Regions from separate parts of the Novosphingobium sp. 11B genome, predicted to be linked through region 4. Evidence: riboswitches for the same ligand, from Rfam matches in the RefSeq annotation. Region 4 holds a riboswitch; each other region holds the start of a gene.
What was found. Region 4 has a riboswitch for cobalamin ahead of ACYPYD_RS13275 (TonB-dependent receptor). Riboswitches for the same ligand answer to the same signal wherever they lie in the genome.
Positions count from the first base shown of each region.

Region 1: linked by a shared signal. The riboswitch ahead of ACYPYD_RS02455 (TonB-dependent siderophore receptor) and the one ahead of ACYPYD_RS13275 (TonB-dependent receptor) in region 4 are both predicted to bind cobalamin.
Region 2: linked by a shared signal. The riboswitch ahead of ACYPYD_RS05885 (TonB-dependent receptor) and the one ahead of ACYPYD_RS13275 (TonB-dependent receptor) in region 4 are both predicted to bind cobalamin.
Region 3: linked by a shared signal. The riboswitch ahead of ACYPYD_RS23165 (TonB-dependent receptor) and the one ahead of ACYPYD_RS13275 (TonB-dependent receptor) in region 4 are both predicted to bind cobalamin.

Region 1 covers NZ_BAAILP010000032.1:26,179-34,071, reverse strand. Annotated here, with positions in the region: gene ACYPYD_RS02465 (PaaI family thioesterase) at 1-150, shown strand, start outside; gene ACYPYD_RS02460 (DUF4198 domain-containing protein) at 721-1,455, opposite strand; gene ACYPYD_RS02455 (TonB-dependent siderophore receptor) at 1,494-3,530, opposite strand; cobalamin riboswitch at 3,774-4,028, opposite strand; gene ACYPYD_RS02450 (surface lipoprotein assembly modifier) at 4,445-5,755, shown strand; gene ACYPYD_RS02445 (HupA family protein) at 6,138-7,625, shown strand.
Region 2 covers NZ_BAAILP010000064.1:40,232-48,124, forward strand. Annotated here, with positions in the region: gene pcaF (3-oxoadipyl-CoA thiolase) at 1-884, shown strand, start outside; gene ACYPYD_RS05870 (AraC family transcriptional regulator) at 1,049-2,107, shown strand; gene ACYPYD_RS05875 (sulfotransferase family protein) at 2,217-3,362, opposite strand; gene ACYPYD_RS05880 (hypothetical protein) at 3,474-3,773, opposite strand; cobalamin riboswitch at 3,920-4,161, shown strand; gene ACYPYD_RS05885 (TonB-dependent receptor) at 4,349-6,499, shown strand; gene ACYPYD_RS05890 (hypothetical protein) at 6,502-6,795, shown strand; gene ACYPYD_RS05895 (PepSY-associated TM helix domain-containing protein) at 6,792-7,893, shown strand, end outside.
Region 3 covers NZ_BAAILP010000272.1:18,785-26,677, reverse strand. Annotated here, with positions in the region: gene rpoD (RNA polymerase sigma factor RpoD) at 1-399, opposite strand, end outside; gene ACYPYD_RS23170 (cold-shock protein) at 759-1,436, opposite strand; cobalamin riboswitch at 1,827-2,071, shown strand; gene ACYPYD_RS23165 (TonB-dependent receptor) at 2,243-4,285, shown strand; gene ACYPYD_RS23160 (Rrf2 family transcriptional regulator) at 4,481-4,930, opposite strand; gene ACYPYD_RS23155 (class I SAM-dependent methyltransferase) at 5,017-5,796, shown strand; gene ACYPYD_RS23150 (efflux RND transporter permease subunit) at 5,939-7,893, opposite strand, start outside.
Region 4 covers NZ_BAAILP010000143.1:590-8,482, forward strand. Annotated here, with positions in the region: gene ACYPYD_RS13260 (histidine phosphatase family protein) at 1-97, opposite strand, end outside; gene cobT (nicotinate-nucleotide--dimethylbenzimidazole phosphoribosyltransferase) at 94-1,110, opposite strand; gene ACYPYD_RS13270 (DUF1636 domain-containing protein) at 1,107-1,514, opposite strand; gene ACYPYD_RS13275 (TonB-dependent receptor) at 1,762-3,735, opposite strand; cobalamin riboswitch at 3,910-4,101, opposite strand; gene ACYPYD_RS13280 (cobyrinate a,c-diamide synthase) at 4,174-5,493, shown strand; gene mdoH (glucans biosynthesis glucosyltransferase MdoH) at 5,472-7,286, opposite strand; gene ACYPYD_RS13290 (OpgD/OpgG family glucan biosynthesis protein) at 7,298-7,893, opposite strand, start outside.

The DNA.
Region 1 (7,893 bases), on a different contig from region 4:
CCGGTTCGCGCAGAAGGAAAGCTGGTATCGCTGGGACGCCGTGTGGGCTTCTCCGAGGCGCGACTGGTCGATGCGCAGGGCAGGTTATGCGCCTCTGCAACCTCAACGTTGCTGGTGTTTCCGATCAGGCGCGAAGAGCGCGAAGATTGATTTCCAGCGCTCCGGACTGGCGACTTTCTCGAGTATGGCGCTAGCTCCTCGCCAGTCTTTTTCCTGGCAACACCAAACGCCGACGATGACAGGCGTGCAAGGTCGGTACGCCCGCGGACGACAAAACGCGCCATTAGAAAGACTACTTGGGAACGACGGCTTCGTCCCAGCCCGGTCCTCAGCAGAATGTCGGCTAATGGGCGCGCCATTTTCCCAATTGAACAGCCAGGATGGGCGCGTAGAAGCCTTTGCCGCCCTCGACCCATCCTTGCCATTCAGAAGCAAATTTCGCGTCCCCAGGAGCGGTTGGTCCGCTTTCGCATTTTGAGCGCTTAGGACCGCCGTTAGGAAGGTCCCGGGTGGCGTAAGGATCGCAAAGATGTGGGCGTTTCAAAAAGGGTGTGACCTACTGCTTTTCACCATTCACCCCTCAGAGATGCTAGCCGAAGATGCACGGCTTGCTCCGCCCTCTGGCCGTGCATGAGCGGAGTAACTCTTCCGATGGACAACCACAACTCTCTTCCTGCTGGCTCGCCTTACCGCTGTTTCGGCGCAAAGGCGAAGCCAACGCTACTCCGGCTTGTGCTCCAGCGTGAAACTCAGCGTCGCCGTAAGTTCGACGTTGCGGTACCTGGTCGGGTTGTCGCTCGGCCCGTTGTAGACGGCATGAACGACATTGAGGCCCTGGTTGCGCACTACGAGCATGACCGTGCCGTCCGCCCCGGTCACAACTTCCTTCGCGTCCGGGTCGTTCACGAAGTCGGCGATGAGGCGGGCCCCGGCCACCGGCTGCCCCTGGAAGAGAACCTTGTACTTCAGCTTCTGCCCCAGCAGCTTCGGGATCGGGCCGACCGGCATGATCTGCAGCGCCTGTCCGGATAGGGCCGGCACCCTACCCATAAGTTCGCCCTGGATGCGGACCGCATACTTGACGTTGTTGGTCGAGATTTCGGCGCCGGGCATCTCGTCGAGGCCCTTCTTCTCGTACTTGCCACCCTTCATGCGCGACCACACACCGTTCTGCAGAATGGCAGCGACGAATGCGGGCTTGGCTTCGGTCTCGACGAGCATGGCGAGGCCCGAGACCCGGTGGGATGCCTTGATCGGCGCGCCCGCAGCATCATAGGCGGCGACGGTGTCGATCAGCGGCTCGCGCTTCACCATGTCCATGTCGTCAGCCCCTTCGCCGTAGACGAGCACGATCTGCTTCGAGCGTTCGGTCAGGTAGATGCCATGGGCCTGCGCGGGCACGGCACAGAGCGTGAGGAGCGAGGTGAGGATCGTCGCATTCAACGCGGTTTTCATCGTGCACATCCTTGCTTGGTTTTGATCGAAGAGGCGCATCACAGGCCGACCGTGATGCTGGCGACCGCACTCAAGGGCGCGCCCGGATACAGATTGCTGCCGAAGCCGCGCTCGGCGTACTTTTTGTCGAACAGGTTGTTGACGTTGACCTGCAGCTTCACGTTTTCGGCCAGCGGGTAGTACGCGAGCAGGTTCACCGTGGCGTAGGGCCGGATGTATGGCGCGGTGGCCGCCGTGCCGGCTATGCGTCCGCCCAGATAGGTGACGCCCGCACCGGCACCCAGACCCTTGAGGGCGCCGTCCTGAAACTCGTAGACATTGAGCAGGCTGGCCGAATGGCGCGGCGTGTTGGGAAGCCGCTGCCCGAGCGGCAGGCGGTTGTCCTTCGTCACCTCGGAATCGGCGAAGGCATAACCGCCCACCACGCGCCAGGCGCGCGTGATGTTGCCAGTGACGGAGATGTCGATGCCCCGGCTGCGCACTTCGCCTGCAGCGATGCTGTAATCGAGGTTGTCCGGGTCGGTCGTGGCGACATTCTGCTTGGTGGTGTGGAACAGCGCCGCCGTCGCGCTCAGCCTGCCGTCCAGCAGTTCGAGCTTCACGCCCGCCTCGTAGCTGGTGCCCCGCTCGGGATCGAGCACGTTGCCGTTCGCATCGGCCGCCGTGTTCGGTTTGTTGGAGCGCGCATAGCTGCCGTAGAGCGATACCTGCCGGTTGAGCACGAAGACCGTGCCCAGACGCGGGGTGAAGACCGTCTGCTTGAAGGCGGAAGTCACGCCGTTGCGCAGGTTGAGGTTGTCGCTTTCGAAGCGTTCAAGCCGCCCGCCGACCAGCACTTTCAGCCAAGGCAGCAGCGATAGCTGATCTTGCGCATACCCGGCGAAGGTGCGCGTCTGCGTGCGGATGCTGGTGAAGCTGCCGTTGAGCGGCGGAATGGCCGATCCGTAGACCGGGGCGAAGATGTCGATCGTGAAGGGCGAGAGCGTCGGGCTCGAATTGCGGATCACCTCGGTATAGTGAAACGCCTCGAATTCGGCGCCCAGCAGCATTTCGTGCTCGATCGTGCCGGTGGCGAATTTGCCGGTCAGGTTGACCTGCGCATCGAGATCGCGCCATCGCAGCGTCCGTTCGCTGTAGGTGCGAACCAGGGTGCGGCCATCGGCCCGCACGCTGGATGCCTGGATGCCAGGGCCGCCCAGCTCGCCGTTGTAGTACTGCATCCCCGCGCGCAGCTGCCAATCGCGGCCCAGCTTGTAGTCGGCGACGATGTTGCCGAGCCCATTGCGTACGCGCCAGCGGCCGACCGACGGCTCCCCGAAGAACCGGGAGGAAGGGATAGCGATGTCCATCTGGGTACGGAAAGCTGGATTTCCGCGATCGAGCGGGGTCTTGACCTGCACGAACTCGCCGCCAAGCGTGAATGTCAGATCGGAGGACGCATCCCAGGCGACCACCGGGGCAACGACGATGCGGTCGGACTGGATATGGTCGCGGAAAGTGTCGCCGCCTTCCACCGCTGCGCCAAGGCGATAGCGCACGGTCTGGCCGCTATCGACAGGGCCGGTGGCGTCCACCGTGCCGCGCCATCCGCCGAAGCTGTCAATCCGCCCGCTGACCGTCTGCGCCGTCCGCTCGGCAGGCGCGCGCGAGACGATGTTGAAGGTGCCGCCCGGATCGCCGCGGCCATAGAGTAGCGCCGCCGGTCCACGCAGGACATCCACGCGCTCCACCGCGATCGAATCTGGGGCGGGTGGATAGCCACGGTTCATCGGGAAACCGTTGCGGAAATACTCTGAGGAGGTGAAGCCGCGCAGATTGTAGTCGGTCAGGCCGGTGCCGCCGAAGTTGTTGCCCCGCGTAATGCCGCCCGCATAAGCCAGCACGTCCTCGACGCGGTTGGCCTGAAGGTCGTCCACTACCTGCCGCGTCAATGCCGTCACCGATTGCGGCACTTCAAGGAGCGGCGTGTCGGTGCGGGTCGCACTGGTGGAGCGGGTGGCGTTGTAGGTGCCGCTCTTGCCCGTGACGACGATCGGATCGTCAGCGCTCTCGGACTCGGCGGCTTGTGCCAGCATGGGGACCGGGATCAGCGCAAATGCGCCAGCAAGCAGTCCGGCCTTGGTCGTCGGTTTCAAGTCATTCCCCCCGGGGCGTCGAGCAGCACCAGGCGGGAGGCGTCCGCGCGAACGGTCGGCACGCACGGCAGCCGGACACCCCAAAAGGCGGCCGACGCACGACACCGATGCGGCCCCCCGCCGCATTCTCGTCGCTCAGACGGAGAAAACTGACCGTGCCGAGACCATCCCCTGGGTCAGGCAAGAGCGACCAATGCTTCGGCAGGTCTCCTGGCTTGCGGGTCACAGCTTGATGCACGGCCTTCCCAGGCCTCGCAGGAGTTAGCGTCCGGCCCAGTGGCTGGCGGCGCGGGCCTTGCCCGTCCGCACATGTACATCGCGCTCGCCGCTCACAGTTGCAGGGACAGCCTCGGATTCGGGCGAGCCGAGAGTATCGGCCCATCCTCACCGCGTTCCCTTTTAAGCCTTTCTCAAGGCACCGACGCGATCAGCCCGGCTGCCGAAGCGGCCGAACACGACGGGCGTTATCCGGATTGATGTCAATTCGCAATAGCAGATCTATTGGTCAAGGCGTTCGAAGCCGACCCTTTGTGGACGTTCAGGGGCCAAATCCCCATGCTCAGGTGCAGACGGTCTGGTTCCGGCAGCTCGCAACCCTCCCCTGTCATGAAAAAGTCTAGATGTCCTTAGCCCCTACTCTTCAGCAGTCTTTCCTCCGCGCTGTGCTCCGCAGAAGGGCTTCGGTTGCTGGGATTGTCACAGGGCCTGTTCGTTAGACAACGCAAGACCGAGCTAAAAGCGAACGACGCACAAGACTGGCATGCGATCCATCTGGACAACAGCCGTTTTAGTACGATAGCAAGGCGTACAAACGGGGGTGTATCATTTCAATTCGTCGACTGCTGGTCGTGGCGATGCTGGCGGGCATCGCGACCAGCGCGGGCGCGCAGGTCCAGGGGGCCCTGACCGTGCCGGTTTCCGCGCCTGACCATCTCTCGGCCGCGCAAGTGTTCGCGCTGGCCGGGCGGGCGCGTGATCGCCGCGATTTCCCCACTGCCGAAGTCGCCTATCGCGCACTGACGCAGGATGTCGACCTCGAGGTGCGCACCGAGGCGCGCTTTCGCCTTGGCCTGATGCTGGCCGACGATCTCGGGCGCTACGGCGATGCCGCGCTCGAATTCCGCCGCATCCTCGACGACAAGCCGGGCGCCGCGCGTGTGCGCCTCGAACTGGCGCGAATGCAGGCGATGCTCGGCAACATGGGGGCGGCCCGCAAGGAACTGCGCGCGGCTCAAGCCGCCGGACTGCCTTCCGCAGTGGAGCAGCTGGTGCACTTCTACTCGCGCGCGCTCAACGCCCGAAAGCCGCTGGGCGGCTCCGTCGAGGTCGCGCTGGCGCCGGACAGCAACATCAACCGGGCCACGCGGTCCGACACCTTGGGCACCGTGATCGGCGACTTCTCGCTCGACGAGGATGCCCGCGCGAAGTCGGGCGTGGGACTTGCCCTTCAGGGCCAAGGCTACTTTCGCCTCGGCATCGAGCCCGGCGCCGATCTGCTGGTGCGCGCTTCCACGGGCGCGACGCTCTACCGCGAGAAAGACTTCAACGACGTCACCGTCGCGATCCAGGCCGGGCCGCAATATACCTGGGGCAGCAACCAGCTGACCGTCTCGGCGGGCCCGGCGCGGCGATGGTTCGGGGGGCATCTGTTCAGCACCACGATCGGCGGCGGCGTCAGCTGGCAGCGGCCGGTGGGCAAGCGCGGGCAAGTGCGGCTCGACGGCAACATCGCCCATGTCACCAACCGACGCAACGCGCTGCAGACGGCGGACGACTTCACGCTTTCGGCGAACTTCGACCGCGCCTTCAGTGCGCGCTTCGGCGGCGGCGTGCAGGCTTTCGGCTTCCGCGAGGCGGCGCGCGATCCGGGGTACTCGCTGGCGATGGGCGGAACCTCGGCCTACTTGTTTCGCGAAATGGGCCGCACGACGCTGGTGGGCACGCTGGCCTACAGCCACCTGGAATCGGACGCGCGCCTGTTCCTCTACCCGAACCGCCGGGTCGAGGACCGCTACAGCGCCAGCATCGCTGCTACCTTGCGGGCGCTGCACCTTGGCAGCTTCGCGCCGCTGGTGCGCCTCAAATGGGAGCGCAACCGCTCCTCCATCGAGATCTACGACTATCGCCGCGTCGTCGCCGAGTTCGGCGTCACTTCGGCATTCTAAAGGGGGAGGGCTCATGACTTCAATTCCAACCGCACGCAATTCGGCGATCGTTTCGCTGACCGCGCTGAGCCTCGCACTGGCGGCCTGCGGGGGCGGAGGCGGCAGTACCAACAGCACGCCCCCACCCCCACCCACGCCAAGCCCCGCGCCCGCGCCGACCCCGGCGCCGTCTCCAACGCCTACTCCGGTGCCAACTCCGACTCCCACGCCAACCCCGACCCCGCCCCCCACGCCTACTCCCGCGCCGGAGCCAACGCCCACCGCCGGAAATTCATCGCTTATCAATCCCAGCATCAGCGAAGTCTTCAGCACGGATGCCGGCACCGTCTCGGCTCTGTATCCCGGTGCGGGCACAAGCCCGGAGGCCAAGGGACGCACCACGTTGACGATCGCCTATGATGCGGCCAACGGCAGCTATACGATCACAGCGCCGCATGCATCGCAGACCTTTGGGATGGCGGACCGGGCAGCCGTCAGCGATGATGCCCGGATGGCTCGCTACGTGAAGACCCAAGGGACCATCACCGACAGCCTGGCCCTCACCAAAGCGGGCGAGAGCGGAATCCTCACCTATCGCTACGTCGGGGGCGGCATTCAGCGTCGCACTGACACGGCAGAAGGCATCCAGAACAATCGCCTGAACGTGTTCACTTATGGTGTGCGAACGGCAAACGGCGCCGTTCCTGGGACAGGAACCGGCAGCTTCGCATTCGACGTCATCGGCATCGAGGCGGGAGACCAAACCCTCATCAGGTTCGATGGCAGTGGTATCATGAACATCGACTTCGCATCGGCCACGCTAAAAGGGAGCGGCCTCAAGACATCGCGCATTCCGAGCCTGAACGGGTACTACGTGCCAAGCCAGTCGGCCTTCACCCTGGATGGTCGTTTAGGCGTCGGCGAAAACGTACTGACCGGTTCGATCAGCTTCAACGATGCCGCGGCTGTCCTTGAGGGGCGCTTCTACGGTCCCGCAGCCCAAGAGGTAGGCGCCACGTTCCATGGTGCCAATTCGCGCGACCAGATAATCTCCGGCGTGCTGCTCGGCAGATCGGGCAACGTTGCCTCCGAGTATGAAACGCTCGTTGATCTTGTCACTCCCGTGTCGCTACAGCTCCATTCGACGAGCATTGTCTTTACGTCCAATGTCGGCACCGGCGACTATGGCGATGTCGCGTTCGGCGGCGGCGGCCAGACCGAATTGTTGGCGGCTACCGATCCTCGTTCGTACAAATACTTTTATGACTTGAACGATGGCAACCGCGTGGCAGCGCAGTCGGATGCGCGCTTCACAACTTACGTGCCGACACCCGGGCAGACCTATCGTATCTACAACCCCGGCCGGGGCAACGACGAACTCGCGCTCACGTATACCGGCTTCGGTCTCAGGGATGTCCGCATCGCGGGCAGCCGGCCGATGAACGAGGCCTTCGTGTTCGGCCTCGAAACGGGCTTCCTGCAACTGCCTCGCAGCGGTCAGGCTAGCTATCAGGGCGTGGTCCATGGCAGCGCGCTCGGCAGCGGTGGAAATGCCGACCTGTTCGCCCTGCATGGCTCTGCCGCGTTCGAGTTCGACTTTGGCCGGAGCGCGTTCACCGGGTCGATGCAACCCACAGCCACCAACACGCGCACGCAGGTCGCGACCGACCTCGGCACTTTCACTTTCGTCAACAGCTGGATGCCTGGGGCTCCGGGCATGTCCAACGCCTTTGCCGCCGACATCGCCGGCGTGCCGGGTGCCAGCGGCCGTGTGACGGGCCGGTTCTACGGCCCTCAGGGTCAGGAAGTGGGGGCGAATTTCACGCTCATCACGCCCGGAGCAGGAACGGTCTTGACTGCAGCCGGAGCGCTGGTCGCCATGCAGCAGTAGACCCGGTTCAGGCAAAAGGCAGAGCTATCGTTCGATGTCCGTCTTGCAGCGTCATCATCAGGCCTATCGCTACCTAAAAAAATCGACAGCGAGGGACGGTTCCAGTTCATCGGGCCTGCCGCCGGGTATGGCGGCAACCCACTGCGCCCGGCGGAGCTTTTCCAGCGCGGGGCGGTCGAAAGGTATCGAGCCTGACGACGTCGTCTTGGGCAACGTCGGCGGGCCTTGTCGGGTCTTTCGGGCTGTCCGTGCCAGGCCTCTGTCTCGG
Region 2 (7,893 bases), on a different contig from region 4:
TGGCGCTCGCCATCGCGGGCGGCGTCGAGAACATGACGCGCGCGCCCTTCGTCATGGGCAAGTCCGACGGTGCCTTCGGCCGCGCGCAGAAGCTGGAAGACACGACGATGGGCTGGCGCTTCATCAACCCGGCGCTCGATGCGCTCTACGGCACCGAGACGATGCCGCGCACCGGCGAAAACGTTGCCGAGGACTTCGGCATCAGCCGCGCCGATCAAGACGCCTTCGCCCTGCGCAGCCAGCAGCGCGCCGCCGCGGCGCAGGCGAGCGGCTTCTTCGCGGAGGAAATCGTCCCCGTCACCGTGCCGGGGAAGAAGCGCGGCGAGACGCTGGAGGTGTCGATCGACGAACATCCCCGCGCCGACACCACGATCGAGACGCTGGCCAAGCTGAAGCCCTTGTTCGGTCCCGAAGGCACCGTCACGGCAGGCAATGCGTCCGGCATCAACGACGGCGCGGCGGCGATGTTCGTCGCCAGCGAGGCGGCGGCCAGGGCACATGGGCTGACGCCGCGCGCGCGTATCCTCGGCATGGCGTCCGTCGGCGTCGAGCCGCGCGTCATGGGGATCGGCCCCCTGCCTGCGACGCTTAAGCTGATGGAGCGGCTTGGCCTGACCATCGGCGACTTCGACGCGATCGAGTTGAACGAGGCCTTCGCCAGCCAGGGCCTTGCAGTCATGCGCGGGCTTGGCCTGCCCGACGATGCGCCGCACGTGAACCCCAACGGCGGCGCCATCGCACTGGGTCATCCGCTGGGCATGTCGGGCGCGCGCATCGCCATGAGCCTCGTGCACCAGCTGGAGAAGACCGGCGGCAGGCGCGGCCTCGCAACGCTGTGCATCGGTGTCGGCATGGGACTGGCGCTGGCGGTCGAGAGGGTCTGACGCCGCTCGGCCGGGCCGCCCGCGTATCCTCGATGATCGCCCGGGCGGCCTGCCTGTCCCTTGACCGATGTGGACAGGCGATGCAGCCATAGCCGCGGAGGCGGATCGCTTACGCCGGACGCCTCCGATCGCCGCACGCTGCCGGCGGTGCGAAGGACCTGCCGATGCCGCTGATCGCCGATGCCGAGTTTTCGAAGCTCAACATTCCGCTGCTGCGCCATTTCCCGGAACTGGTGCAATCCCTCGGCGGCGATGTCGGCGAACTGCTGCCACTGGTCGGAATGGCGGCAAAGGACTTTCGCGACGACGCTGCGGAGCTGACTTATCCGCAGGCGATCCGGTTACTGGCGCTTGCCGCAGATCGCCTGAACTGCCCCGATTTCGGAATGCGGCTGGCGTTGCGGCAACGCGGCGGCGCGATTTTCGGGCCGCTGGGCAATACCATGCGCAATTCGAAGACATTCGGGGACGCCCTGCGCTTCGCCAGTGCTCATACGAACGCTCACAGCCGCGCCGCGCGTGTGTGGCTGCGACCCGAGCCTGAAGAGGGCACCATCTTTGCCGGGCACGAACTGCTTCTCGAAACCAGCCGCGACCGTATTCAGGCCATCGAACAGATTCTGCTGGTCGGCCATCTCGAGGCGATGGAGATGACCGGCGACTATGCCCGCGCGCGCATTATCCATTTTCGGCATGAACCCGTGTCGCGACCGGCTGAATATCGCCGCTACTTCGGCTGCGACGTGCACTTCGGCGAGCCCGCAGACGGGATCACGTTCTCCGACCGGGATCTTGCCACTCCGGTGCTCACCCAGAACGCGCAGGTCCGCAGCGATCTGGTCGCCTACATCGAGAGGACTTTCCCGAAGCAGCGTCCACCCGTGGACGCCGAAGTGCGCGGGCTGATCCTGCGCAAGCTGACCCGGGACGACTGCGGCAGTGCCGAAATCGCCCGCACCCTCGCCATTCATCACCGGACCCTTCGTCGGCGACTGAAGCAGGAGGGCACCAGCTTCCAGGCGGTCAAGGACGATGTCCGCCGCGATCTGGCGCTGTACTACCTGCAGCAGACCGGTATCGATTTCCGCGGCATTTCCGAGAAGCTGGGGTTCGCGGAACAGGCAGTATTCTCCCGCAGCTGCAGGCGCTGGTTCGGCCAGTCGCCCACGCAGTTGCGCGGCCTACGCGCATCCGTCTCCAACATATCACCGTCATTACCGTGAAGTGGGAACCCATCTCCTGACGGCGCCTGTTGCACGATCGTCAGATGGGTCCCCGCCTTCGCGGGGATGACGAAGCAGGGTCAGGTGACGATGCCTTCACCCGTATCGATCACGCCCGCACCGCGATCCCGTACTGCTCGATATAGTCGCGGAAGTGCTCGCGGACGCCTTCGCGGCTGAGGCCGAATTCGGCCAGGTCATATTCGTGCTTGCCGTGCTTGCCCTTGGGGTTTGCAACCAGGTAGGCTTCCATGGCTGCGCGGGCCTGCGGCGTGAAAGGCTCGTCGAACCTTTCGTAGATGCCCTGCGCCGTGGCGAGCGGGTCGCGCACCAGATCGCGATACTGCACGTCGAAGATCGCATCGTGCCCGTGCTTCGCACGAAAGGCGTTCGACCGCGCGATCATCAGGTCGAACGTCTCCAACAGATTCTCTCCGATGGCCCGAAGATCGACCTGATCGCTGTACATCCGCCGCACTTCCTTGACGAGGCTGCAGGCCGAGCCCAGCACTTCGACCGGATCGCGGTGCGTCATGACCAGTTGCGCGTCGGGAAACTCGGCCGTCAGGGCATCGAGGAACAACGGGTGCCAGGGGTTCTTGAGCGTCCAGCGCCCCGGGGCATTGGCCTGAAGCAGCTGCAGCAGCCGCTTTTCGTAGCGGAAGGCGGGCGCGTAGTCGGCCTCGTCCAGGAACCAGCGGTGGTAGCCCGGAATGTCCGCCTGGGAATCGTAGAGCTGCGCGCAGAACGACGGCGCCATGGCGAACTGGCACTCGGTCGGGCTGTCGGCCTCCTCGTAATGGATCGCGGCGATCTGCGGCGCGTACTTCAGCCCCTGCAGCGTTCGCGTCTGGCAGGCATCGTGACGGGGACCGGCGTGAAGTTCCTGCACCAGCGGCGGCGGCACCGAATCGAACGCTTCCCAGCGCAGGAACGCGCGGCGCGCCGGGTCGGCTTCCAGCAGGTTGATCGCCAGCGTGGTGCCGGTACGCGGAAGGCCGAAGACGAACAGCGGCTTCTCGACCGGGCGCTCCAGAAGTTCGGGATGGCGCGCCAGCCAGTCTTCCACCCGCATCCGGTTCGCCATCGCGGCGACCAGTGCATCGACCGATCGCGCCATCCCGGCTTCGGTGAATCTGGCCTCGTCCTCGTAGGACTTCAGCAACACGCCAAGCCCTTCGAGGATCGCGGGATCGCCGAAGTCGCTCAATCCGGTCCGTTCGCTTGCCGCTGCGACGATGTCCTGCGCCTGCATGTCTTCTGCCTCATCCCGTGCCGCGTCATCGCGCGGCGTTCGGAAGGGATCATGAAGACATGGGGCACACTTTAGAAGCTACCCGCCGATCACCTTGGCGATATCGGGCGATCAGACCGAAAGGATCAGGGAATCATCGCTGCGCGGGGGCGTACCGTCGTACGAGGGCAGAGGCTCGAAGTGCTCGTTCAGCAGTTCCATCGACGAGAGGCCCGCTAGCTTGAACTGGCCGAGACCCGGCTCCTCGTCGCTGCGGCGTGCCTTCGCGGGGTTCATGGCACTGACGACAAGATCGCCGTGCCTTTCGAACAGCATGTGCGGGGCAAGCGTGATCGTGTTGCCGTTGTAGCGCGCCGTCACGAACTTTCGCGTGGCTATGGCTTCCATCAGGGTGAGTCGTGGATCAGTCATCGGCACCGCAAATTGCACGGGTTGCCCAAAATGAAAAGCAAGGTTGCAACCGAAAACTCGCAGGACGGGCTTACGGAAGGCCCCACGCGAACGGCTTGCAAATCGTGCGCGCAGCGAATAATCCCCCGCCCGTCCCTCCGAAAAGGGGGACACGATCGCGTTGGTGCCTTCCGAAAGGGGCTTAAAAGGGAACGCGGTGAGAGGGGCTACCCCTCGAAGCCGAGGCTGTCCCTGCAACTGTAAGCGGTGAGCGCGATGCATATCGCGGCAGGCCAATGTGCCCTGCCGCACCCACTGGGCCGGACGCTAACTCCTGCGAGGCCTGGGAAGGCCGTGCATCGCGCGACGACCCGTGAGCCAGGAGACCTGCCAGCGTCCGGTCGCTCTTGCCTTGGTCCAGGGGATGGCCGCGGCACGGTGTACTCCGTCTGAGCGACGAACTTGCGGCCAGGCCGCAACGGCGGGTTTCGCCGGTCGCTCGTTCGCGCCCGGATTCCGCCGCTGCACCCGCGCGGGGGACACCCCTCTCGCGGGAACCTGTCCGTTCGACTGGGAAACGCAACGGGGGTTACAACATGAATACGAGATCGCTTCTTTCCGGCCTGATCGCTTCGGGCGCGTCATTCTGCGTGCTTGGCATGTCCGCGAGTTCGGCGCAGGCGCAGGAAGCCGCCGAGACGGCGCCGGAGAATGCCAATAACACGGATGCGGGCAACATCGTCGTCACCGCGCGCAAGGCGGGTGTCCTGCAACTCGGCCAGCAGGCCGACGCCTCCAGCCGCCTCGGCCTCACGCCGATGCAGACGCCGGCCAGCGTCGACGTCATCACCAGGGAGATGATCCGCAGCTTGGGCGACCGCACCGTGGTTGCCGCAGCCGCGCGCGCACCGGGGCTCATCAACAACAGCTCGGCCTTCGGTTACTCGCTGAGTTCGCGCGGGTTCACCGGCTACACCTCGGTGATGCAGCTCTACGACGGGATGCGCGTCTACACGACGACCACGCAGACCTTCCCCGCCGACCCGTGGATGGCCGAGCGGATCGAGGTCCTGCGCGGTGCGGCCTCGGTCCTCTATGGAGAGGGCGGCATCGGCGGCGCGATCAACGTCGTGCGCAAGAAGCCCAATACCGAGCAGGTCGAAGGCGAGGTCCGTCTCAGCGGCGGTTCATTCGATACTTATGCGGCGGCGGGCGGGATCGGCGGGCCGATCGGAGACAGGCTCTCGTACCGCGTCGATCTCAGCTACACCCGTTCGGACGGGTGGATGGAGCGCGGGCAATCGCGCAGTCTTGCGCTTTCGGCGGCACTGCGCTGGCAGGCGCGCGACGACCTCGTGCTGACGCTGACGCACGACCGCGCCGACCTCGACCCGACGATCTGGTACGGCACCCCGCTGCGCGACGGCAAGCTGGTGCGCGAAATCCGCAAGAAGAACTACAACATCGCCGACCGCTCGCTGCGTTTCGACGATGCCTGGACCCAGGCCAAGGCCGAATGGACACCGGCCGAGGGGGTGACGATCACCAACGTCGCCTACTATCTCACCGGCTTCAAGCACTGGCGCAATGCCGAGGGCTATGCCTGGTCCGGCGACCAGATCCGCCGCTCGAGCTATCTGGAGATTGTCTACAAGACGAAACAGTGGGGCGACCGCTTCAACGCGGTGTTCGATCATACACTGCTTGGCATGGACCACCGCCTGAGCCTGGGCGGCGAGTACAACACCGGCTCGCTGCTGCGCACCGACAGTTCGCCCAACAGCCGCTTCGACCTCGTCGATCCTTGCGACTATACGCCGGGCACGTTCCTCGACGGCACATTCGGCACCCGCTACAAGTACAAGACCGATGTGCAGCAATGGGCGCTGTTCGGCGAAAGCCGGCTCTCGCTGTCCGACCGGCTCTCACTGGTGACGGGGCTGCGCTATGACCGTCCGAAGACCGAGCGGCACGATGCCCTCGATCCGGCGGCGGACTACACCGCCCGCTATCCGAGCACCAGCTGGCGCACGGGGCTGGTCTACAACCCCAGCGACACGATCTCGCTCTATGCGCAGTATTCGGCGGCGGCGGACCCGGTGACGGCGTTCCTCACGGCGACGCTGGCGCAGACCACCTTCGACGTTTCCACCGGGCGCCAGTGGGAGGCCGGGATCAAAGCGACTTTCCTGGACGGACGCGGCGAGTTCACGCTGTCGGGCTATCGCATCGTCAAGAAGAAGATCCTGACCCGATCCGCCAACGATCCCACGGTGTCGGTGCAGGTCGGACAGCAATCTTCCTACGGCGTAGAGGCCTCGTTCGGACTGGCGGTGACGAAGGAATTCAGCGTGCTCGCCAACGGCACGATCCTGAACGCGCGGTACGACGACTTCGACGAACTGGTCGGCACCGCGCTGGTCAGCCGGGACGGCAACATGCCCATCGGCGTCGCGGAAAAGGCGGCCAACCTGTGGCTGTCATGGCGGCCGGTGCAGCCGCTGCATCTGGACGCGGGCCTGCGGTATGTCGGCAAGCGGTACTCCGACGCCGCCAATACCCGGCGCATCCCGGCCTATACGCTGGTCGATGCCTCGGCCCGCTACGACCTTGCAGACAAGACGAGCGTGACGCTCAACTTGCGCAACGTCTTCGACAGGATCTACGTCCAGAACAGCTACTCCACCTCGCAGTGGGTCCTAGGTGAGCCGCGCAGCGTCGCGGTCACCTTCGAGCAGCGGTTCTGACCGTGGCGGGGAGGCCGAAGCCAGGGCGAGAGCCGAACTGGCGCGCGATCGCCGCGCGCGTGCTGGCGGCCACCGTCGGCGCCTACGCGCTGTGCTACGCGTGGATCGGCGCAGCCGTACGCGTGCTGCCGATGGACGGCGTGGACGCGAACATCCTCGCCACCTGCCTTGCCTTCATGGTGTTCGTCGCGGTGATCCTGCGGGCCTTCGCGGTCCGCAGCGTCACGCGCATCTGGTGCGAACTGCTCGTGGGCACGGCGCTGCCCATGGGCCTGCTGCTGGGGCTGGGGCGGTGAAGGACACCCTGCGCCAGTCGATGGGCTGGCTTCATACCTGGTGCGGGCTGCTGCTGGGCTGGGTGCTGTTCGGCGTCCTGCTGACGGGATCGCTGGCGTTGTTCTACACCGAGATCAATCTCTGGACGACGCCCGAACTGCGCTCTCCCGTCACCATCGACCGCACCCATGCGGTGCGAATGGGCCGCGCGTACCTCACCCGCGTCGCGCCCGATGCACGGCAGTGGCGCATCGTCATCCCCACCCCGCGCGAGCCGGTGCTGCGCCTCGTCTGGACCGACCGCGCGGGCAAGGCCACCACGCACCGGCTCGACCCGCAGACCGGCACCCGCATCCCGCGCGACATGGACGCGGGGTTCTTCTTCATGCGCTATCACTACACGCTGGGGATCGATCGCAAGTCCAGCCAGCTGGGCTTCCTGATCGTCGGTGCGGCGGGCCTCGCCATGCTCGCCGCCTCGATCAGCGGCGTGATCATCCACAAGCGGATATTCCGGGATTTCTTCATCTTCCGCCCCGGGGCCTCGCGCCAGCGGGCGTGGATGGACGCGCACAACGTGCTCTCCGTGCTGCCGCTGCCGTTCCACGTCATGATGGCCTATACCGGCCTCGTCCTGATCTATTACGCCTACATTCCCGCCGGGGTCGCCATGCTGAACGGCGGCGATGTGAAAGGCTACCAGACCGCCGCCGCGCAATCGCTCTACATCGACGGCGGCATCGATGGCGACTGGCCGCCGGGCGCGCCCCGCCGCACCGTGGACCTCGCGGCGCTATTGCCGCGCGCCGAACGGGCCTGGGGCGGCGGACCTGCCGTGAACATCTATGTCAGCCAGCCCGACCGCGCCAATGCCGTGGTCGAGATCTGGCGCCAGCGCGACGACCGCATCGCCAACTTCCCCGACCGCGTGGACTTCGCAGGCTCCGACGGCAAGCTGCTGCGCGTGCTGGTGAAGCGCTCACCCGCAAGGGAGACGCAGGCGTTCCTTGCCGGGCTGCACTTCATCGAGTGGGGCGGCCCGGTCGCGCGGTGGCTCTATTTCCTCACCGGCCTTGCCAGCGCCGCGATGGTCGCGGCAGGACTGATCCTGTTCACCG
Region 3 (7,893 bases), on a different contig from region 4:
CATCTCCTGCAGGTACATGCGGACCGGGTCGTCGGAACGCGCGAGCGTGTCCGCCTTGCGGGTCTCGCCGGGACGGCGCCGGGAATTGCCTTCGTCGAACCCGGTATCCGAACCGGAATCGTCATCGCCGCCATCGACGGCTTCCACGCCGTCTTCCTGCTCACCGTCCTCATCGTCATCATCGTCGTTCTCGACGATCTTGACGCCCATTTCCGAGATCGCGGCCATGATGTCCTCGATCTGATCGGTGGTCATCTGGTCCTGCGGCAGCGCGGCATTCAACTCCTTGACCGTGATGACGCCCTGGCTTTTGGCGCGCGCGATGAACCGCTGGACCGAACCCTTGTCCAGGTCGAGAAGAGGAGAGTCGTTGTCGCCGCTGCGATCGTCGTTAGTCATGCAATCCGTTGTCGTTATTGGCCTTTTCATGACGATGGTGACGCCAGGACAAGGCTAGGTTCTCAGATCATCAGCCTGATGATGCCGGTGAAGGGCGGCCTACAGGCAGGGATGAACCACTTCAGGTCTAAGGTTCAAGCAATGCGGCCGGACATCGGTTCCAGGAGCAAGCTGGTCCGCCCGCATGCTGCACGTTCGAATCAAGGAAACACGTCCCTCGTCCCGCAGTCGGCCTGTCGAAGGCAGCTTTGATCAAGGCCTTCGACATAAGCCGCTCGATGTCCGTCGCCGATCGCGATGCGATCGAGGAAAGCCCGAGATGAGGCCATGACCTCCTGCGGCAGCCATGGCCAGATCAGTCAGCGCTGGACCAGATTCACGGCCGACGCCTTGCCCCGGCGATCGATCTCGATTTCGAATTCGAGTTGATCGCCTTCCGAAAGGCCATGCAGACCGGAGCGCTCGACGGCGCTGATATGCACGAACGCATCGGGCTGGCCGTCATCGCGGACGATGAAGCCGAAGCCCTTCATGCTATTGAAGAACTTGACGGTGCCGGTGGCCTTCTCGCCAGTGGACTGATTCTGAACAGGTGCGGCACTTCGCTCGCGACGTTCGGCAACGATGACCTCGCCCACGATGGTCAGTTCGGAAGCGGAAATCTTGCCGCCTCGCTCGACCAGCTGGAATTCCAGCTGCTGACCTTCCGCCAGCGTTTCGAGGCCGGCGGACTGCACGGCGCTGATGTGCACGAATGCATCGTCGCCGCCGCCTTCAAGCTGGATGAAGCCGAAACCCTTGTCGGGGTTGAAGAACTTGACCGTCCCACGGCCCTGACCGACAACCTGGCCCGGGCCGCCGCGCGAACCGCCACCGCCACCGCCAAAACCGCCGCCTCGCGATCCGCCGAAGCCGCCACGCTGGCCGCCACCGAAGCGGTCACCACCGCCAAAGCGATCGTTGCCGCCGCCCCAACGATCATCGCCGCCGCCGAACCGGTCGCGACCTTGGCCGCGATTTCCCCTGTCGAATGTCATCTTTTAAGTACCTTAAGCTAAGTCCGAGAAACCTATCCTCGCGAGTGAACGTAGCACGCAAGGCCGCAGAACCCGTTTCAGGGTGCAGGATGAAAGGCGATAGCAGCGCAACGACGTCTTGGCGACCAGAGTTCTGCGATCGACTGCGATGCATGGCACGGAGGCGACTTTAGCACAGCGATGACCGAAATTTCACGCAATTCGACAATCGATCCGGCCGTCGCCGACCCTTGCCAGGCGCTCGGAAGCAAATTTTGCTCCCCGGAGCGGCCCGTCAGCCCTGGCATCGCTAGTCGGGAGTTCAGGATACAGGCCGTACCTGGACGCCATACAGACAGGCTTGTGCCGTGAAACCGTTTGAGATAGCGCGCCATATCTGCCCTTCATTGGTGCAGACAAGATCGCGCTGGTGCCTCGAAAGAGGCTTAAAAGGGAACACGGTGAGAAGGCATGCCCTTCGAATCCGAGGCTGTCCCTGCAACTGTAAGCGGTGAGCGCGATGCATATGTGCGGTGGGGCAAAGGTTCCTGCCGCCAGTCACTGGGCCGGACGCTGCAACATGCGAGGCCTGGGAAGGCCTTGCATCGTCGCATTGACCCGTGAGCCAGGAGACCTGCCTGCGTCTGGTCGCTCATGCCGTGGTCCAGGGGGTGGCCAAGGCCCGGAATCATTCCGTTCGAGCGACGAACCAGCGGTGGAGGCCGCATCGGTTCGCGCAGACGGTCGCCCGCGGCGTCCGACCGCCGGCGCGCGTCGACCGTCTTGATGGCGGCAAGCCTCCCACCCAGTCGCAGGCGTCGGGGGGAATGATGATGAATTTGATGAAAAGCGCTGCGCTGGTGCGCATCGTGGCAGGTACCGCAATGGCGCTGGCGACGATGCCCGCCTGCGCCGAAGAGGCACCCGCCGGCGGCGCGGATGGCGGTTCCGGCGAAATCGTGGTGTTCGGACGCGGCGAGGCCAAGATCGGCACCGCCCATGCCGCCAGCGAGGGCAGCGTCGGCGGTTCCGACCTGCTGGTCCGTCCGCTTCTGCGGGTCGCCGAACTGCTTGAGGCGGTGCCCGGCATGGTAGCGGCGCAGCATTCGGGCAGCGGCAAGGCCAACCAGTACTTCCTGCGCGGCTTCAACCTCGATCACGGCACCGACTTCACGACTTATATAGATGGCGTGCAGATGAACCTGCGCAGCCACGGGCATGGCCAAGGCTATCTCGATCTCAACGGCCTGATCCCCGAGATCGTCGCCCGCGAAGATTTCCGCAAGGGGCCGTACCGCGCAGATGGCGGCGACTTCGCACTGGCCGGCGCGGCCTACATGACGACCATCGATGGGTTCGACCGCCCGTGGATCTCGGTAGAGGGTGGATCGTACAAGTCGGGGCGGCTGGCCGCCGGTGGCACCATCAAGGATGTGGCGGGTGGCAGTCTCACGCTGGTGGGGCAGGCAAAGCGCTATGATGGGCCTTGGCAGCAGGCGGAACACCTTCGGCATTACTCCGGCTTCGCGAAGTACACCGCGCCCGCCGGCGAAGGCACCGTCGAAGCCTCGCTCCACGCCTACCACGCCACCTGGCGGCCGACCGAGCAGATCCCCGAACGGATCATCGGCAGCGCGCTGTGCCCTGACGAATTCTGCTCGCCCGATCCTTCGGCGCGTGGCCGCACAACGCGCTTCGTCGGCAACGTCGCGGTGCGACAGCCGAACTGGAGCGCTAATGTCTATGCCCAGTACTACGACTGGAACATGTATTCGAACCCAACTTATGCCGATCCGGACGGCACCAGCGCGCAGATCGACCAGTTCGACAAGCGCTGGGTCGTGGGTATCACCGCGCGCAAGCAATGGGCTGTGGGCTCGACGCTGCAACTGAGCATGGGCACTGAAAACCGCTACGATCACATCGGCAACGTCGGGGTGGATCGCACCGAAACCCGCGCCTTTTTGTCCTCGCTGGGTCGATATCACGTCGAGGAACTGTCCGGCGCGCTCTATGGCGAAGCGACCTGGAAGCCGTTGCCCGGCCTCAGGCTAACCGGAGGCCTGCGAGGCGACTACTACCACTACGCCGTCCGCGCGCGCGACGCCATGGCGACCGAACTGGGAGCCGGCAGCGGACACGATTCGATCGTCTCACCCAAGGTATCGGCAGCCTACGAGATCGTCCCGCAGTTCGAAGTCTATGCCAACTGGGGCCGCGGCTTCCATTCCAACGACGTGCGCGGTGCGGTGAACGTGGAATCGCCCGTGCCCGTTCTGGTGCGCGGCACTGGCAAGGAACTTGGCGGGCGCCTGCAACTGGGCACCGTCTCATTGACCGCGACGTACTGGTGGCTCGACGTGGGCAGCGAACTGCGCTTCGTCGGCGATTCCAACGCGGTGGAGCCGACCGGCGCCAGCAAGCGTCATGGCTACGAGGTGGTCGGGTTCTGGCGCCCGCTGCCGTGGCTGGCGCTCGACGGCAGCTATGTCGCCAGCCACTCGCGCTACGACAACGGAGATCGCATTCCCAACGCGGTCGAGAACGCGGTCTCCGCCGGCGCGGCGATCGTGCTCGATCCGTGGGAGGCGAGCGTGCGCGTCCGGCATCTCGGCCCCTACCCGCTGATCGAGGACAACTCGCTGCGCGACAAAGGCAGCACGATCGTAAACGCCCGCGCCGCATGGAAGGGCCGCAAGATCGAGATCTACGGCGAAGTGCTGAACATCTTCGACAGCCACGACAAGGACATCGCGTACTACTACGAGTCCTACATCCCGGCGTTCGACACCGATGGCCCGGTCGAGGGACGTCTCAGCCGCGTGATCGAACCACGCACGTTCAAGATCGGCGCACGCTACACGTTCTGATCACCAGCCACGCCCTGTCCCGTCATTCGACGGGACAGGGCGTCGGTTGCCGCTTATCCGGGCCATGATCCGGGGATGCGTTCTACGCTTCGTGTACATCTACACCGTACCGCAGGAAGCGACGAGCGAGACCATAAGCGACATTGAGGCCTGTCTTGCAACTGGCGGCGCATGCAGGGTTGGAAGAAAGGCCGATCAGGCTGAATGTGCACTCGCCATCTCGGAAGCGCTGCGCGCATCAAAGGTTCGGCCCAGGTCAGCGAGCTTCACAGCACCCAGCCGGGCGACCAGCAAAGCCTCCGCCTCTGAAAGCGCATCCGCCAGCGCCTCGTTGACAGCCGCCTCAACCGCGCAATCAGGATTGGAATGCTCGCTGCCGATAGCAAAGATGCGTGGTCCTCCTACCGCTCGATGTACGTCGAGGAGCGACACGGTCTCCAAATCTGCCGCGATAGCCCAACCGCCACCATGCCCTTTTTCCGAGCGCACATACCCTGCCTCGCGCAGACCAGCCATCGTGCGTCGGACGACAACGGGATTGGTTCCCAGCATCTCTGCGATAGTTTCGGACGTCATTGCCCCCTCATGCCGCGCCATATGGAGCAGCACGTGGAGCATTCGCGAAAGGCGACTGTCATTACGCATATTTCGATTCTTCGCATTCCAGCCGGATTGGCAAGCATCATGTTTCACGATACTTATTATGTTACATGATTCGTGGAGTGTGCGAAATGCGAGAGTTCGAGAACCCTGATCACTGGGATGCTGCCGCTCGGCACTATGAGAAGACTGCGCACCCCTTCACTGCTCGCTATGCCGAGGCGGCGGTTGCCAGAATATCCCTCGGGGCCGACAGCCACGTGCTGGACATAGCCGCAGGCACCGGTGCTTTGGCACTGGCTGCCGCGCGAACAGGCGCGAAGGCGCTGGCAACAGACTTTTCTCCAGGCATGGTCGCTCGTATCGCCGCCACCGGTCACCCCAATGTCGAGGCCAAGACAATGGATGGGCAAAACCTTGCGCTCCCAGACGGAGGGTTCGACGCCGTCTTCTCGATCTTCGGGGTCATCATGTTTCCCGACTGGCGCAAGGGGTTGGCCGAAATGGCCCGCGTTACGCGCCCTGGCGGCCACGGCATCGTGGCAACCTGGCAACAACGCGGTGCGGCGACCTTTCTTCTGCTCGGAGATATCCGTCGAAAGCTCTTCCCCGGCCGTGATGGCATGGCAATGCCGGAAGCCGTCGGCGTCCTCAGCGATCCGGGGAACTTCGCTCGCGAAATGATCCTTGCGGGCTATCGCGATCCCCGGATCGAGCCAGTGACGCATGATTATGAGCTCGACGTCGGGGCACTCGACGATCCCGATACATTGTTCGGCATGTCGCCCGACTGGACGAGCCTCAATGATGGGGAAAAGGCAGAAGTTATTACCGAGGTCAGGCAGATGGCGGGCGAACGCTCCGTATTGCCGATCCCTTCAACCGCGCTGATCGTGGTCGCTCAGCGTTGATATGCCGGGATCGTGCGCGACTGGTCGGGATTGGGGAGCGCCGTACTCGACCCTTTTCGGGGGTCCAGCGATCGAGTTCCGCCATACAGATGTAGGCCATCGGCAGTTGCTAGTGCAGCGAGGGCCAAGCGAAGACTGAAGATCAAATATCTGCATGCTTCTCCTGCCTCTTCTCTTCTCCGGAAAGCCAGAGCAGGGACATCGGCAGCAGCAGGAGCATGAATGCGGTGGCGGAGATGATGCCGCCCACGATCACGCAGGCGAATGGTCGCTGCGTTTCGGAACCGATGCCGGTGGAGAGCGCCGCCGGCAGCAGGCCCAAACCGGCCATCAGCGCCGTCATAAGGATCGGCCGCAGGCGGTCGATGGCGCCTTCAAGCACGGCCACGCGATAGGCATCGCCGTTCTCGTAGCGGTGCGTGATGTGCTCCAGCATGACGACACCGTTCTGCACCGATATGCCCGCCACGGCGATGAAGCCGACCGCTGCGGACACCGACATGTGGAGCCCCGCCATCGCCAGCGCCGTGACGCCGCCGACCGTGGTGAAAGGCACCATCGCAAGGATCAGCAAGGCGGAGCGCACCGAGCGGAATGCACCGAAAAGCAGGATGAAGATGCCGAACAGCGCGATCGGCACGATCACCTCCAGACGCTGCATGGCGCGCTGCTGGTTTTCGAACTGGCCGCCCCAGGTCATCTGGTAACCCGACGGCAACTTGATCTTGTCCTTCACCGCCTTCTGCGCATCGACCACAAAGCTGCCCTGGTCGCGCCCGTCGACGTTGGCCTTGATCGCCACGTTGCGACTGCCGTTCTCGCGGCTGATGCGCGATGCACCGACCTGAACCGAGACTTGCGCGATTTCACCCAGCGAGATCGTGCCGCCCTGTGGCAGCGGCACCTGTAGATGCGAGAGATCATCCACCGCGTTGCGCTGATCCGGCGCAAAGCGCACGACGATGTCGAAGTTGCGATCCGCTTCGTACGCGGTGCCGACCGTCGCGCCGCCGAAGGCGGTGGCGATGGCGGTGTTGGCATCGTCTGCGTTGAGGCCGTAACGAGCCATCGCATCCCGGTCGAGCACGGCGCGCACTTCGGTCTGGCCGCCAATCTTCACGGCATCCACGTCCGACGCGCCCGGCACCGCAGCCACCACCCGCGCGGTCTGCTCGCCCAGTTGCTCCAGCACGTTGAGGTCCGGCCCGGTGATCTTCACCGAGATTTCGCCCTTCACGCCCGAAAGGCTTTCCTCGACGCTGTCTTCGATCACCTGGCTGAAATTGGTGGGTACGCCGGGGATCTTGTCCACCTGCTTGCGCATGTCATCCTCAAGCGCGGCCTTCGAGCCGAACTTGGAACGCCATTCGCTGCGCGGCTTGAGGTCGATCAGCATCTGCAGGCTGGACGGTCCCTTGGGGTCGGTCCCGTCGTCCGGGCGGCCGGTCTCGGAGCCGACATGCGCTACTTCCGGGTAGGAAAGCATGATTGCGCGCACACGCTTCTCGACCTTGCGCGTGGTCTCCATCGAGGCCGAGGGCGTGAGCTGGACGGTGAGCCAGATGTTGCCTTCGTCCAGCTTGGGCAGGAACTCAGAACCCAGACGCGGGATCATCAGGAAGGCCAGCACCAGCGCCAGCCCGGAGGCCACAACCACCGCCTTGGTGCGCGGCAGCGCCTTCTCCACCGTGCTGCGATACCCATCGCGCAGACGGTCCATCCAGACGATGTGCTTTTCCGCCATGTCGTAGCGTTCGACAAGGAAGCTCAGCACCGCCGGCAGGAACGAAAGCGTCAGCACCAGCGCCGCGCCCAGCGCAAAGGACAGCGTCAGTGCAACCGGCGAGAACATCTTCCCTTCCACGCGCTGGAAGGTGAAGATCGGCACGAAAGCCATGATGATGATGGCCTTGGAGAACAGGATCGGCCGCGCCAAGTTGGCCACCGTGTTGCGCAGCACCTGGTTGCGCCGGATTCTGTCCGGCTGCACGCCCCCGTGCCGCGCCGCTTCGAGCGACAGCGCGACCATCAGCGCCTCCACCAGTACAACGGCAGAGTCGATGATGATGCCGAAGTCCACCGCGCCCATCGAGATCA
Region 4 (7,893 bases):
TCTCGGACGGCAATGCGGGCTCGTCCCGGTGGCCCAGAAGCAGGCCCGGTCTTGCCGGGGCGCCGTGGCGCATCAGGTGGAGCGCGAAGCCGCTCATGCCTTATCGGTCACCGCCGCTTCGTCGAAGGTCGCCATGTGGTTGTGCGTCGCCAGAGCGCCGCGCACGATCGGCACCGCCAGCGCCGCGCCGGTCCCTTCGCCCAGCCGCAGGCCGAGGTGGAGCAGCGGCTCCAGCCCCAGCTTGTCCAGCAGCCGCACATGGCCCGCCTCGGCCGAGCAGTGTGCGGCGATGCAATGATCGGTGAAGCGCGGGTTGTCCCGCAGCAGCGGCAGGATCGCGGCCGAGGCGATGAACCCGTCGAGCAGCACCGGCACCCGCGCCAGCCGCGCGGCGAGGATCGCCCCCGCCATCGCGGCGATCTCGCGTCCGCCGAGAAGGCGCAAGGTCTCGAAGGCGTCGATGGCGGCGCCGGAATGCAGCGCCACGGCCGCCTCCACCGCCACCGCCTTGCGCGACAGGCCGAGGTCGTCGATCCCGGTGCCGCGTCCGATCCAGTCCTGCGCGGAGCCGCCCAGTACGGCGGCGCAGAGCGCGGCGGCGGGCGTGGTGTTGCCGATGCCCATCTCGCCCACCAGCAGCAGCCGGGTATCGGCGCCCAGCGCGGCGGCGCCCCGGTTAAGGGCGTCGAGGCATTCCTCCGCGCTCATGGCCGCCTCGCGGGTGATGTCGCCGGTCGGCCGGTCGAGATCGAGCGCCACCACCGAAAGCCGCGCGCCGCAGGCCGCCGTCAGGGCGTTGATCGCCGCGCCGCCCGCCTCGAAGTTGGCGACCATCTGGACGGTGACTTCGGGCGGGTAGGCGCTGACGCCCTGCGCGGTGACGCCGTGGTTTCCCGCGAAGACGACCGCCTGCACCGGGTCCGCCTCGGGGCGCTCGCTGCCCTGCCATCCGGCCATGAACACCGCGATGTCCTCCAGTCGGCCGAGCGCGCCGGTCGGCTTGGTGAGGCGGGCCTGACGGTTCAGCGCGGCGGTGCGGCTGGCCTCGTCGGATTCGGGCAGCGCGGCGAGGGCAGCGGCGAAGGAGGCGGGATCGGCGAAACGGGTCATGTGCAGACGTAGCCTTCCGGGGGCGTGCGGGTGATGAAGTGGCCCTTCACGCCTTGCGGCCATTCCTTGAAGGGGACGCGGCCGTGCTCGCTTTCGGCGTGGCGCGCGGCATATTCGAGGATGGCGCGGGCGGCGTCTTCGTCCGGCGTGAAGTCGCCCAGCACGTAGCCGACTTTGCCCGGTGCGCGGATGTGGACGGTGCAGTGGCGGCTGCAGGCGAAGAGGCAGGGCATGGCCTGGATCTGCACGCCCTGCAGTTCGGGGTCGGCGGCCTGAACGCTGCGCATCGCCGCTTCGAGCAGGGCGCCGCCCCGCTGGCCGGTCTCGTCCTCGCGGGCGTCGGCGGTGTGGCGGCAGGTGTTGCAGACGACCACCGAAGGGCCGGGAGGTACGGGGGTCAGCATGGGGGTGTCACCTTGGTATTGGTGGTGAGGCCCACCCCGCTGTGGTTGAAAAACTGTCCGTCATCCCCGCGAAGGCGGGGACCCATCTGATGCCGTCGCAAGAGGCGAAGTCCGGAGATGGGTTCCCGCCTTCGCGGGAATGACGACGATACAATCACAGGCGGTCGCGTTCCGGCCGGCAGGTCCTCCCCTCCCGCTTGCGGGAGGGGCTGGGGGTGGGCCTTTTCGGGTTGGGCCTTCCTTGTCATCAGAACCGGCTGCGCACGCCGACGTAGACCGTCCGTCCCAGTGCGGAATAACCCGCCGCCGTCTGGTAGTCCTTGTCGGTCAGGTTCTCGACGCGGCCTTGCAGCATCAGGTTCTCCTTGATCCGCACTTGCGCGCGAAAGTCGATCAGCCAGTAGTCGTCCAGCTTCGCGGTGCCGGTGGCGGCGTTGAAGGTCTCGCCCGAGTAGCGCGCCGCGACGCTGGCGCGAAGCCCTTGCGGCAGGTCGATGCCCGCTTCGGCATTGGCCATGTGGCGCGGTACGCGCTGCAGCTGGCGGCCGTAGGTGGACGAACCCTCGGTGCGGTCCTCGGCGCGGGTCCAGCTGTAGTTGCCCTCGGCAAACAGCACGCCCAGCTTCGCCGACGCGGCGAGTTCCAGGCCGCTGGCCTTGGCCGTCTTGACGTTGGCGTAGTAGCCGAAGCGCGTGGTCGTGGTGCCGGGGATGTAGCACGCGGCGGGCAGCGTTCCACTGGTCGGGCAGTAGGCGAAGTCGATCAGGTTGTCGGTGTCGCGCTGGAACCAGGTTGCGGAGAGGCGCAGGGCCTCGCCGAAGTTCTGCTCGGCGCCCACTTCCCAGCCCTTCGCCTTCTGCGGGGCGAGGTCGGCGGTGCCGTAGGCGCTGTACATCTGGTAGAGCGAGGGGGCTTTGAAACCCTCGTCATAGCTGGCGCGCAGCACCGTGGCGCCTCCGTTGGGGGTATAGGCCGCGCCCGCGCTCCACACGGTCTGCCCGCCGAAGCGCGACTGGTGATCGTAGCGCGCGCCGCCGTCGAGGGTGAGGCCCTTGACCGGGCTCACGCGCAGTTCGGCGTAAAGGCTGTCCATGTCCACCGAGTAGGGCGTCAGCGTATAGGGCGTGGCGGAGTTCGTCGGCGAGGCGGTGGTCATCCGCTGCTCCTCGCGCTCGGCGCCGAACACGGCCTGGATCGCGTCGCTGAAGGTGTAGGTGCCCTGGTACTCGTAGCGGCGCAGGCGGCCGTGCGCGTCGAAGGTGATCGCGCGGATCGAGCGGGTGGGGTCGAAGTTCTCCCGGTCGGTGACGTTCTGCAGCACCGCGACGCGGTTGACCAGCTTGCCGTCCAGCAGCGCGAAGTTGAGGCCCGCGTAGCCGGACCATTCCTTCGTGGTGCCATAAGCGAGGGTGTCGCCTGAAGTGCCGTCGAAATCGTTCTTCCCGTCGGCCCAGTAGCCGCGCAGGTCGAGGCTGACGCCGGGGGCGACGCGCACCGTGACGGTGCCGCTGGCGGCGCTGCGCTGGAAACCGTCGGCCTCGGTCCCGTTCGCGCGGGCGGAGATACCGTCGGTGGTGAAACGCGAGGCGGAGAGGCGCCAGTCGATGAGGTCCGAGGTGCCGCCCACGCCCGCGCGGGCGGAGACGGTGTCATGGGTTCCCGCCTCAACGGCGAAGCTGCCTTCGAGCCGCTCGGTCGGGCGGCGGGTGCGCACGTTGACGACACCGCCGGTCGCGTCGCTGCCCCACAGGATCGACTGCGGCCCGCGCAGGATCTCGATCCGGTCGACGTCGTCGAGCAGCAGGTTGGAGAAGCCGTAGCCGCCCGCCGTCGCCGAGGGGTCGGACAGGCGCATGCCGTCGATCACCATGACGGTCTCGCCCGCATCGGCGCCGCGGATGCGCAGCGAGGTGGTGGTGCCGTAGCCGCCGTTGCGCGACATCGAGACGCCGGGGGTGCGCAGCAGGGCATCGGTCAGGGCGATGGGTTGCAGGGCGACGATCGCGGGCTCGCCCAGCACGGTCACGGTGGCGGAGACGCGCTCGATCGCGACGGGGGTGCGAAGCGCGCCGACGACGATGTTGTCATCTTGCCGAGTGTCGCCGTCGGTATCGCCAGGTGCCGTTGTGGTATCGTTGGGTGCCGCTGTGTCGGCGAATGCCGGAGAGGCCGAAGCGAGCAGTGCGATAGCGGCGGTGGTAATGATAAGATATTGTTTCACTTGTATTCCTTCATGCGAACGGCGGTGCTCCGTCGGCCGGTGAAGGATATTGGGACAGTGGGCGCGGACAGGCAGCGCAACACCTCCCGCAAGCCCCCTCAGGCCGCCGGAACGATGGCTGTCGTTGCGCGAGGAATGCACTTCCCCCGTTCGTCCGGCACACCCTGTCCGGTCGAAGAACGACGGCGACGGGCAGGTCTCCTGGCTCACGGGTCATCGCCGATTTCGGCCGCCTTCTCAGGGGCTTGCGCCCCCAATGGCATGTGGCAGAACGGCTCTCCGCTTACAGTTGCAGGGGCAGCCCGGGTATCTCACCCGCGTTCCCTTTCAATCCCCTCGCGGGGAACCTGTCGCGGCGCGGCAAGTATCGTGCGCCGGGGCGCCGCGCAAGAGGCCAATGCTTGCGCCGACCTGCCGGAAACCATAGGTGCGGGATCGATGGACACTCCGCGCCAAGACGATGCCCCCGCCTGCCCGGCGTACCTGGTAAGCGCCCCGTCCTCGGGTCAGGGCAAGACGCTCGTGACTGCGGCATTGGCCCGAAGGCACCGCAATGCGGGCAGAAAAGTGCACGTTTTCAAGGTTGGACCGGACTTCCTCGACCCCATGGTGCTCGAAGTCGCGAGCGGCGCGCCGGTCCATCAGCTCGACCTGTTCATGTGCGGCGAGGCGCAGTGCCGCGCCCTCCTGCACGAAGCGGCGCGCGAGGCCGACCTGATCCTCGTCGAAGGCGCGATGGGCCTGTTCGACGGTGACCCCAGCGCCGCCGACCTCGCCGAACGCTTCGGCTTTCCGGTGCTGGCGGTGGTCGATGGATCGGCGATGGCGCAGACGTTCGGCGCCCTGGTCCACGGCCTCGCGACCTACCGGCCGGGGCTGGAGGTCCATGCGGTGATCGCCAACCGCGTCGGCAGCGCGCGGCACGCGGAATTGCTGGAGCAGGGCGTGCCTGCGTCGGTGAAGTGGCTGGGCACTTTCCCGCGCGAGGCCGGAGTGACGCTGCCCGAGCGGCACCTCGGGCTGGTGCAGGCAGCCGAGGTCGCGGATCTCGACGCGCGACTGGATCGGGCGGCTAGCCTGCTGCCTGATGCCGTGCTGGACCTGCCGCCGCCGGTGAGCTTCCCGGCGCCCGAGGTCCCGGAGGAAAGCCCCAATCTGGGGGGTTTGCGCATCGCCATCGCGCGGGACGAGGCTTTCGCCTTCATCTACCACGCCAACTTGCGATGGCTGGAACGGGCAGGCGCGCAGCTCGCCTTCTTCTCACCGCTTCATGACGCGCGATTGCCCGATTGCGAGGCGATCTGGCTCCCCGGAGGTTATCCGGAACTGCATCTGCAGACGCTTGCCGCGAATGCGCCGATGCTGGAAGCGATCCGGGCGCATCATGCGGCGGACAGGCCGATTCTCGCCGAGTGCGGGGGCATGCTCTACGCCTGTGCATCGCTGACGGACGTAGAGGGGTATCGGGCCGATCTGCTCGGATTGCTGGAGGGGCACGCCGCGATGCAGCGGCGTTTCGCCGCCCTCGGCATGCAGCACATCGCGCTGCCGGGAGGGACCTTGCGCGGGCACACGTTCCATTATTCACGGCTGGAAACCGGGCTCGTACCGGAGGCTCGCGCCAGCACGCCGGACGGGCGGGACGGGGAAGCGCTCTATCGCGTCGGCTCGCTCACCGCGAGCTACATGCACGCATACTTCCCGTCCGCTCCCGAAGCGGCGGCGCGGTTTTTCGTTCAGGCTTCGACCAGCGACTGACCTTTGGGGAAGTCGGGGTCCTTGCGCGGATCTTCGCTGGCCTCGACGATGCCGGGTTCGGGCACTCGGAAGACCTTCGCCGCGTCCGCCTTGTCGCCGAGGTTCTCGCTCGAAGACAGGCTGATAAGCCAGGGCGAGAGGAACAGGCCGACGATGATCGGCGAGAGCCAGATCGCCGTCGTCATGTCGAGGAACGCCGTCGCCGTCAGGCCCGCGCCGAGCAGCAGATGCTCACGCAAGTCGGGCAGGACTTCGCGCACGGTGATGCGGCGGGCATCGCGGGTCTGGGTGTTCCAGCCCGCCGAGATGCCCAGCAGCAGCCCGAGCAGCGCCTTGGTCTGTGTCATCATGGTGATCGGTGCGAGCAGCATCGCCAGTACCGTCTCCAGCAGGACCGAGCGCACGGCCGCGAAGCCGCCGCCGAAGCTGCGGCGCCGCTCGCCGTCGGCCAGGACCCAGATCAGCCCCATGATCTTGGGGCCGAACAGCAGCATCACCGTCAGCGCCAGCACGCTTGGCGGGGCGAGGGTGACGAAGCCGCCATCGCCATGCGTCGCGACCTGGCCGATCATCGTCAGGATCAGCAGCAGCCAGCCCGGCGAGGTGAGGTAGGCCGATGCGCCGATCAGCAGGTGCAGGCGGCTCGCCCAGTGCAGGCCCGAGGCGCCGAGGAGTTGGAGGTGCTGCAGGTTGCCCTGCATCCAGCGGCGGTCGCGGATCGCCATGTCGATGATCGTTGGCGGGAATTCCTCGTAGGAACCGCCGATCATGACCATGTGGACGGCCCAGCCACGGCGGCGCAGCAGGGCGGATTCAAGCATGTCGTGGCTGAGGATATGGCCGCCGAAGGGCGCCTTGCCGGGAAGCTCGGGAAGACCGCAGGCCTCGGCGAAGGCGCGGGTGCGCACGATCGCGTTATGGCCCCAGAAGTTGGCCTCCGAGCCCGACCACCACAGCAGTCCGGCGCTCGCGATCGGGCCGTAGGCCTCGCTCGCGAACTGCATCCAGCGCTGGAACAGGGTTCGCGCGTTGGTGATCATTGGCACCGTCTGGAGCAGGCCGATCGAGGGGCGCTCCTCCATGATCGAGGCCATGCCCACGATCGTCTCGCCGCTCATCATCGAGTCGGCGTCGAGGATCAGCATGTTCTCGTAGGCGCCGCCGAAACGCTTGACCCATTCGGCGATATTGCCGGGCTTGCGCGCGATGTTCTTCTCGCGGCGGCGGTAGTAGATCTTGATCGGCGCGTGGTCGGCCAGTTCGTGCCAGGCGGCTTCCTCGCGCTTGCCGTGGAAGGGGTTGGAATCGCTGAGGACGAAGAAGTCGATCCACGGCGCGCCGCCGGCTTCGGCGATCGAGTAGGCCATGGCGCGCACGCGGGCGAAGACTTCCTCGACGCCCTCGTTGTAGACCGGCATCAGCACGGCGGTCTTGTGGCGCAGGCTGGAAGCCGGGCTGGGCAGCGCGGTGAAGCCGGGATGCTCGCCGGTGATGAGCTTGAGGAAGCCCATCGTCGCGGTGACGAAGCCGAACGAGATCCAGCAGAACAGCGGCACGAAGAACACCAGCAGCAGCGCTTCGACCCAGTCGAGCCCGTCGCGCGAGAGTTCCATGCGCACCGTGCTCGATGCGGCGAGGCCGATGGCGGCGGTGAGCGCGAGCAGCAGCAGGCGCTTGACCAGCATCCCGTGCGGCGCGGTTTTCACCTCGCGTGCGCCGGGCGGATTGCCCCACAAGTTCTGGATCGGCATCGCCATGGGCGATTCGGCCGGAAGCATCGGCGAATGGTTCATCGGCGTCGCACTCACGTTTCAATGGCCTTGATAACGGTCTCACTGAGCGCGGAGTTGCCGCGCTTGAGGAAAAGACGGAACTGGGGCTGGGTCAGGGCGGCGGATCGCACGTCGATCATCGCCCTCCAGCGCCCGTCCGAGCGCGCCACCGGATAGGCGACGGAGGAGACCACCGCAGCCTTGGGCAGGTCGGTATCGGGCGTGACGCCGCTGGTCCGGTCGAGGCCCGCCAGCGCGGGACCGGAGAAGTCGAACACGAACTTGCGCACGCCTTCCAGCGGCGGCGAACCCGGACTGCCGCCGGGGCCTTCGAAGACATCGACGCAGCGTGAGCCGCCATCGATGGTCGGGTCCTTGGACGTCCAGGTCAGTCGATAGGCGAAATCGCGGCGCTGCCCGGCCTTCGCCGGACGGTCCGCACGCCAGAACAGCGCGATATTGTCGAGCGTCTCACTGTTCGTCGGCATTTCGTAGAGGCCGACCGCGCCCGCGCCCCAGTCTCCCTTGGGCTCGACCCAGAGCGAGGGGCGACGGTCGTAGAATACGCCGTCGTCCTGATAGTGATCGAAAGCCTGATCACGCTGGAGCAGGCCGAAGCCCTTTGGCG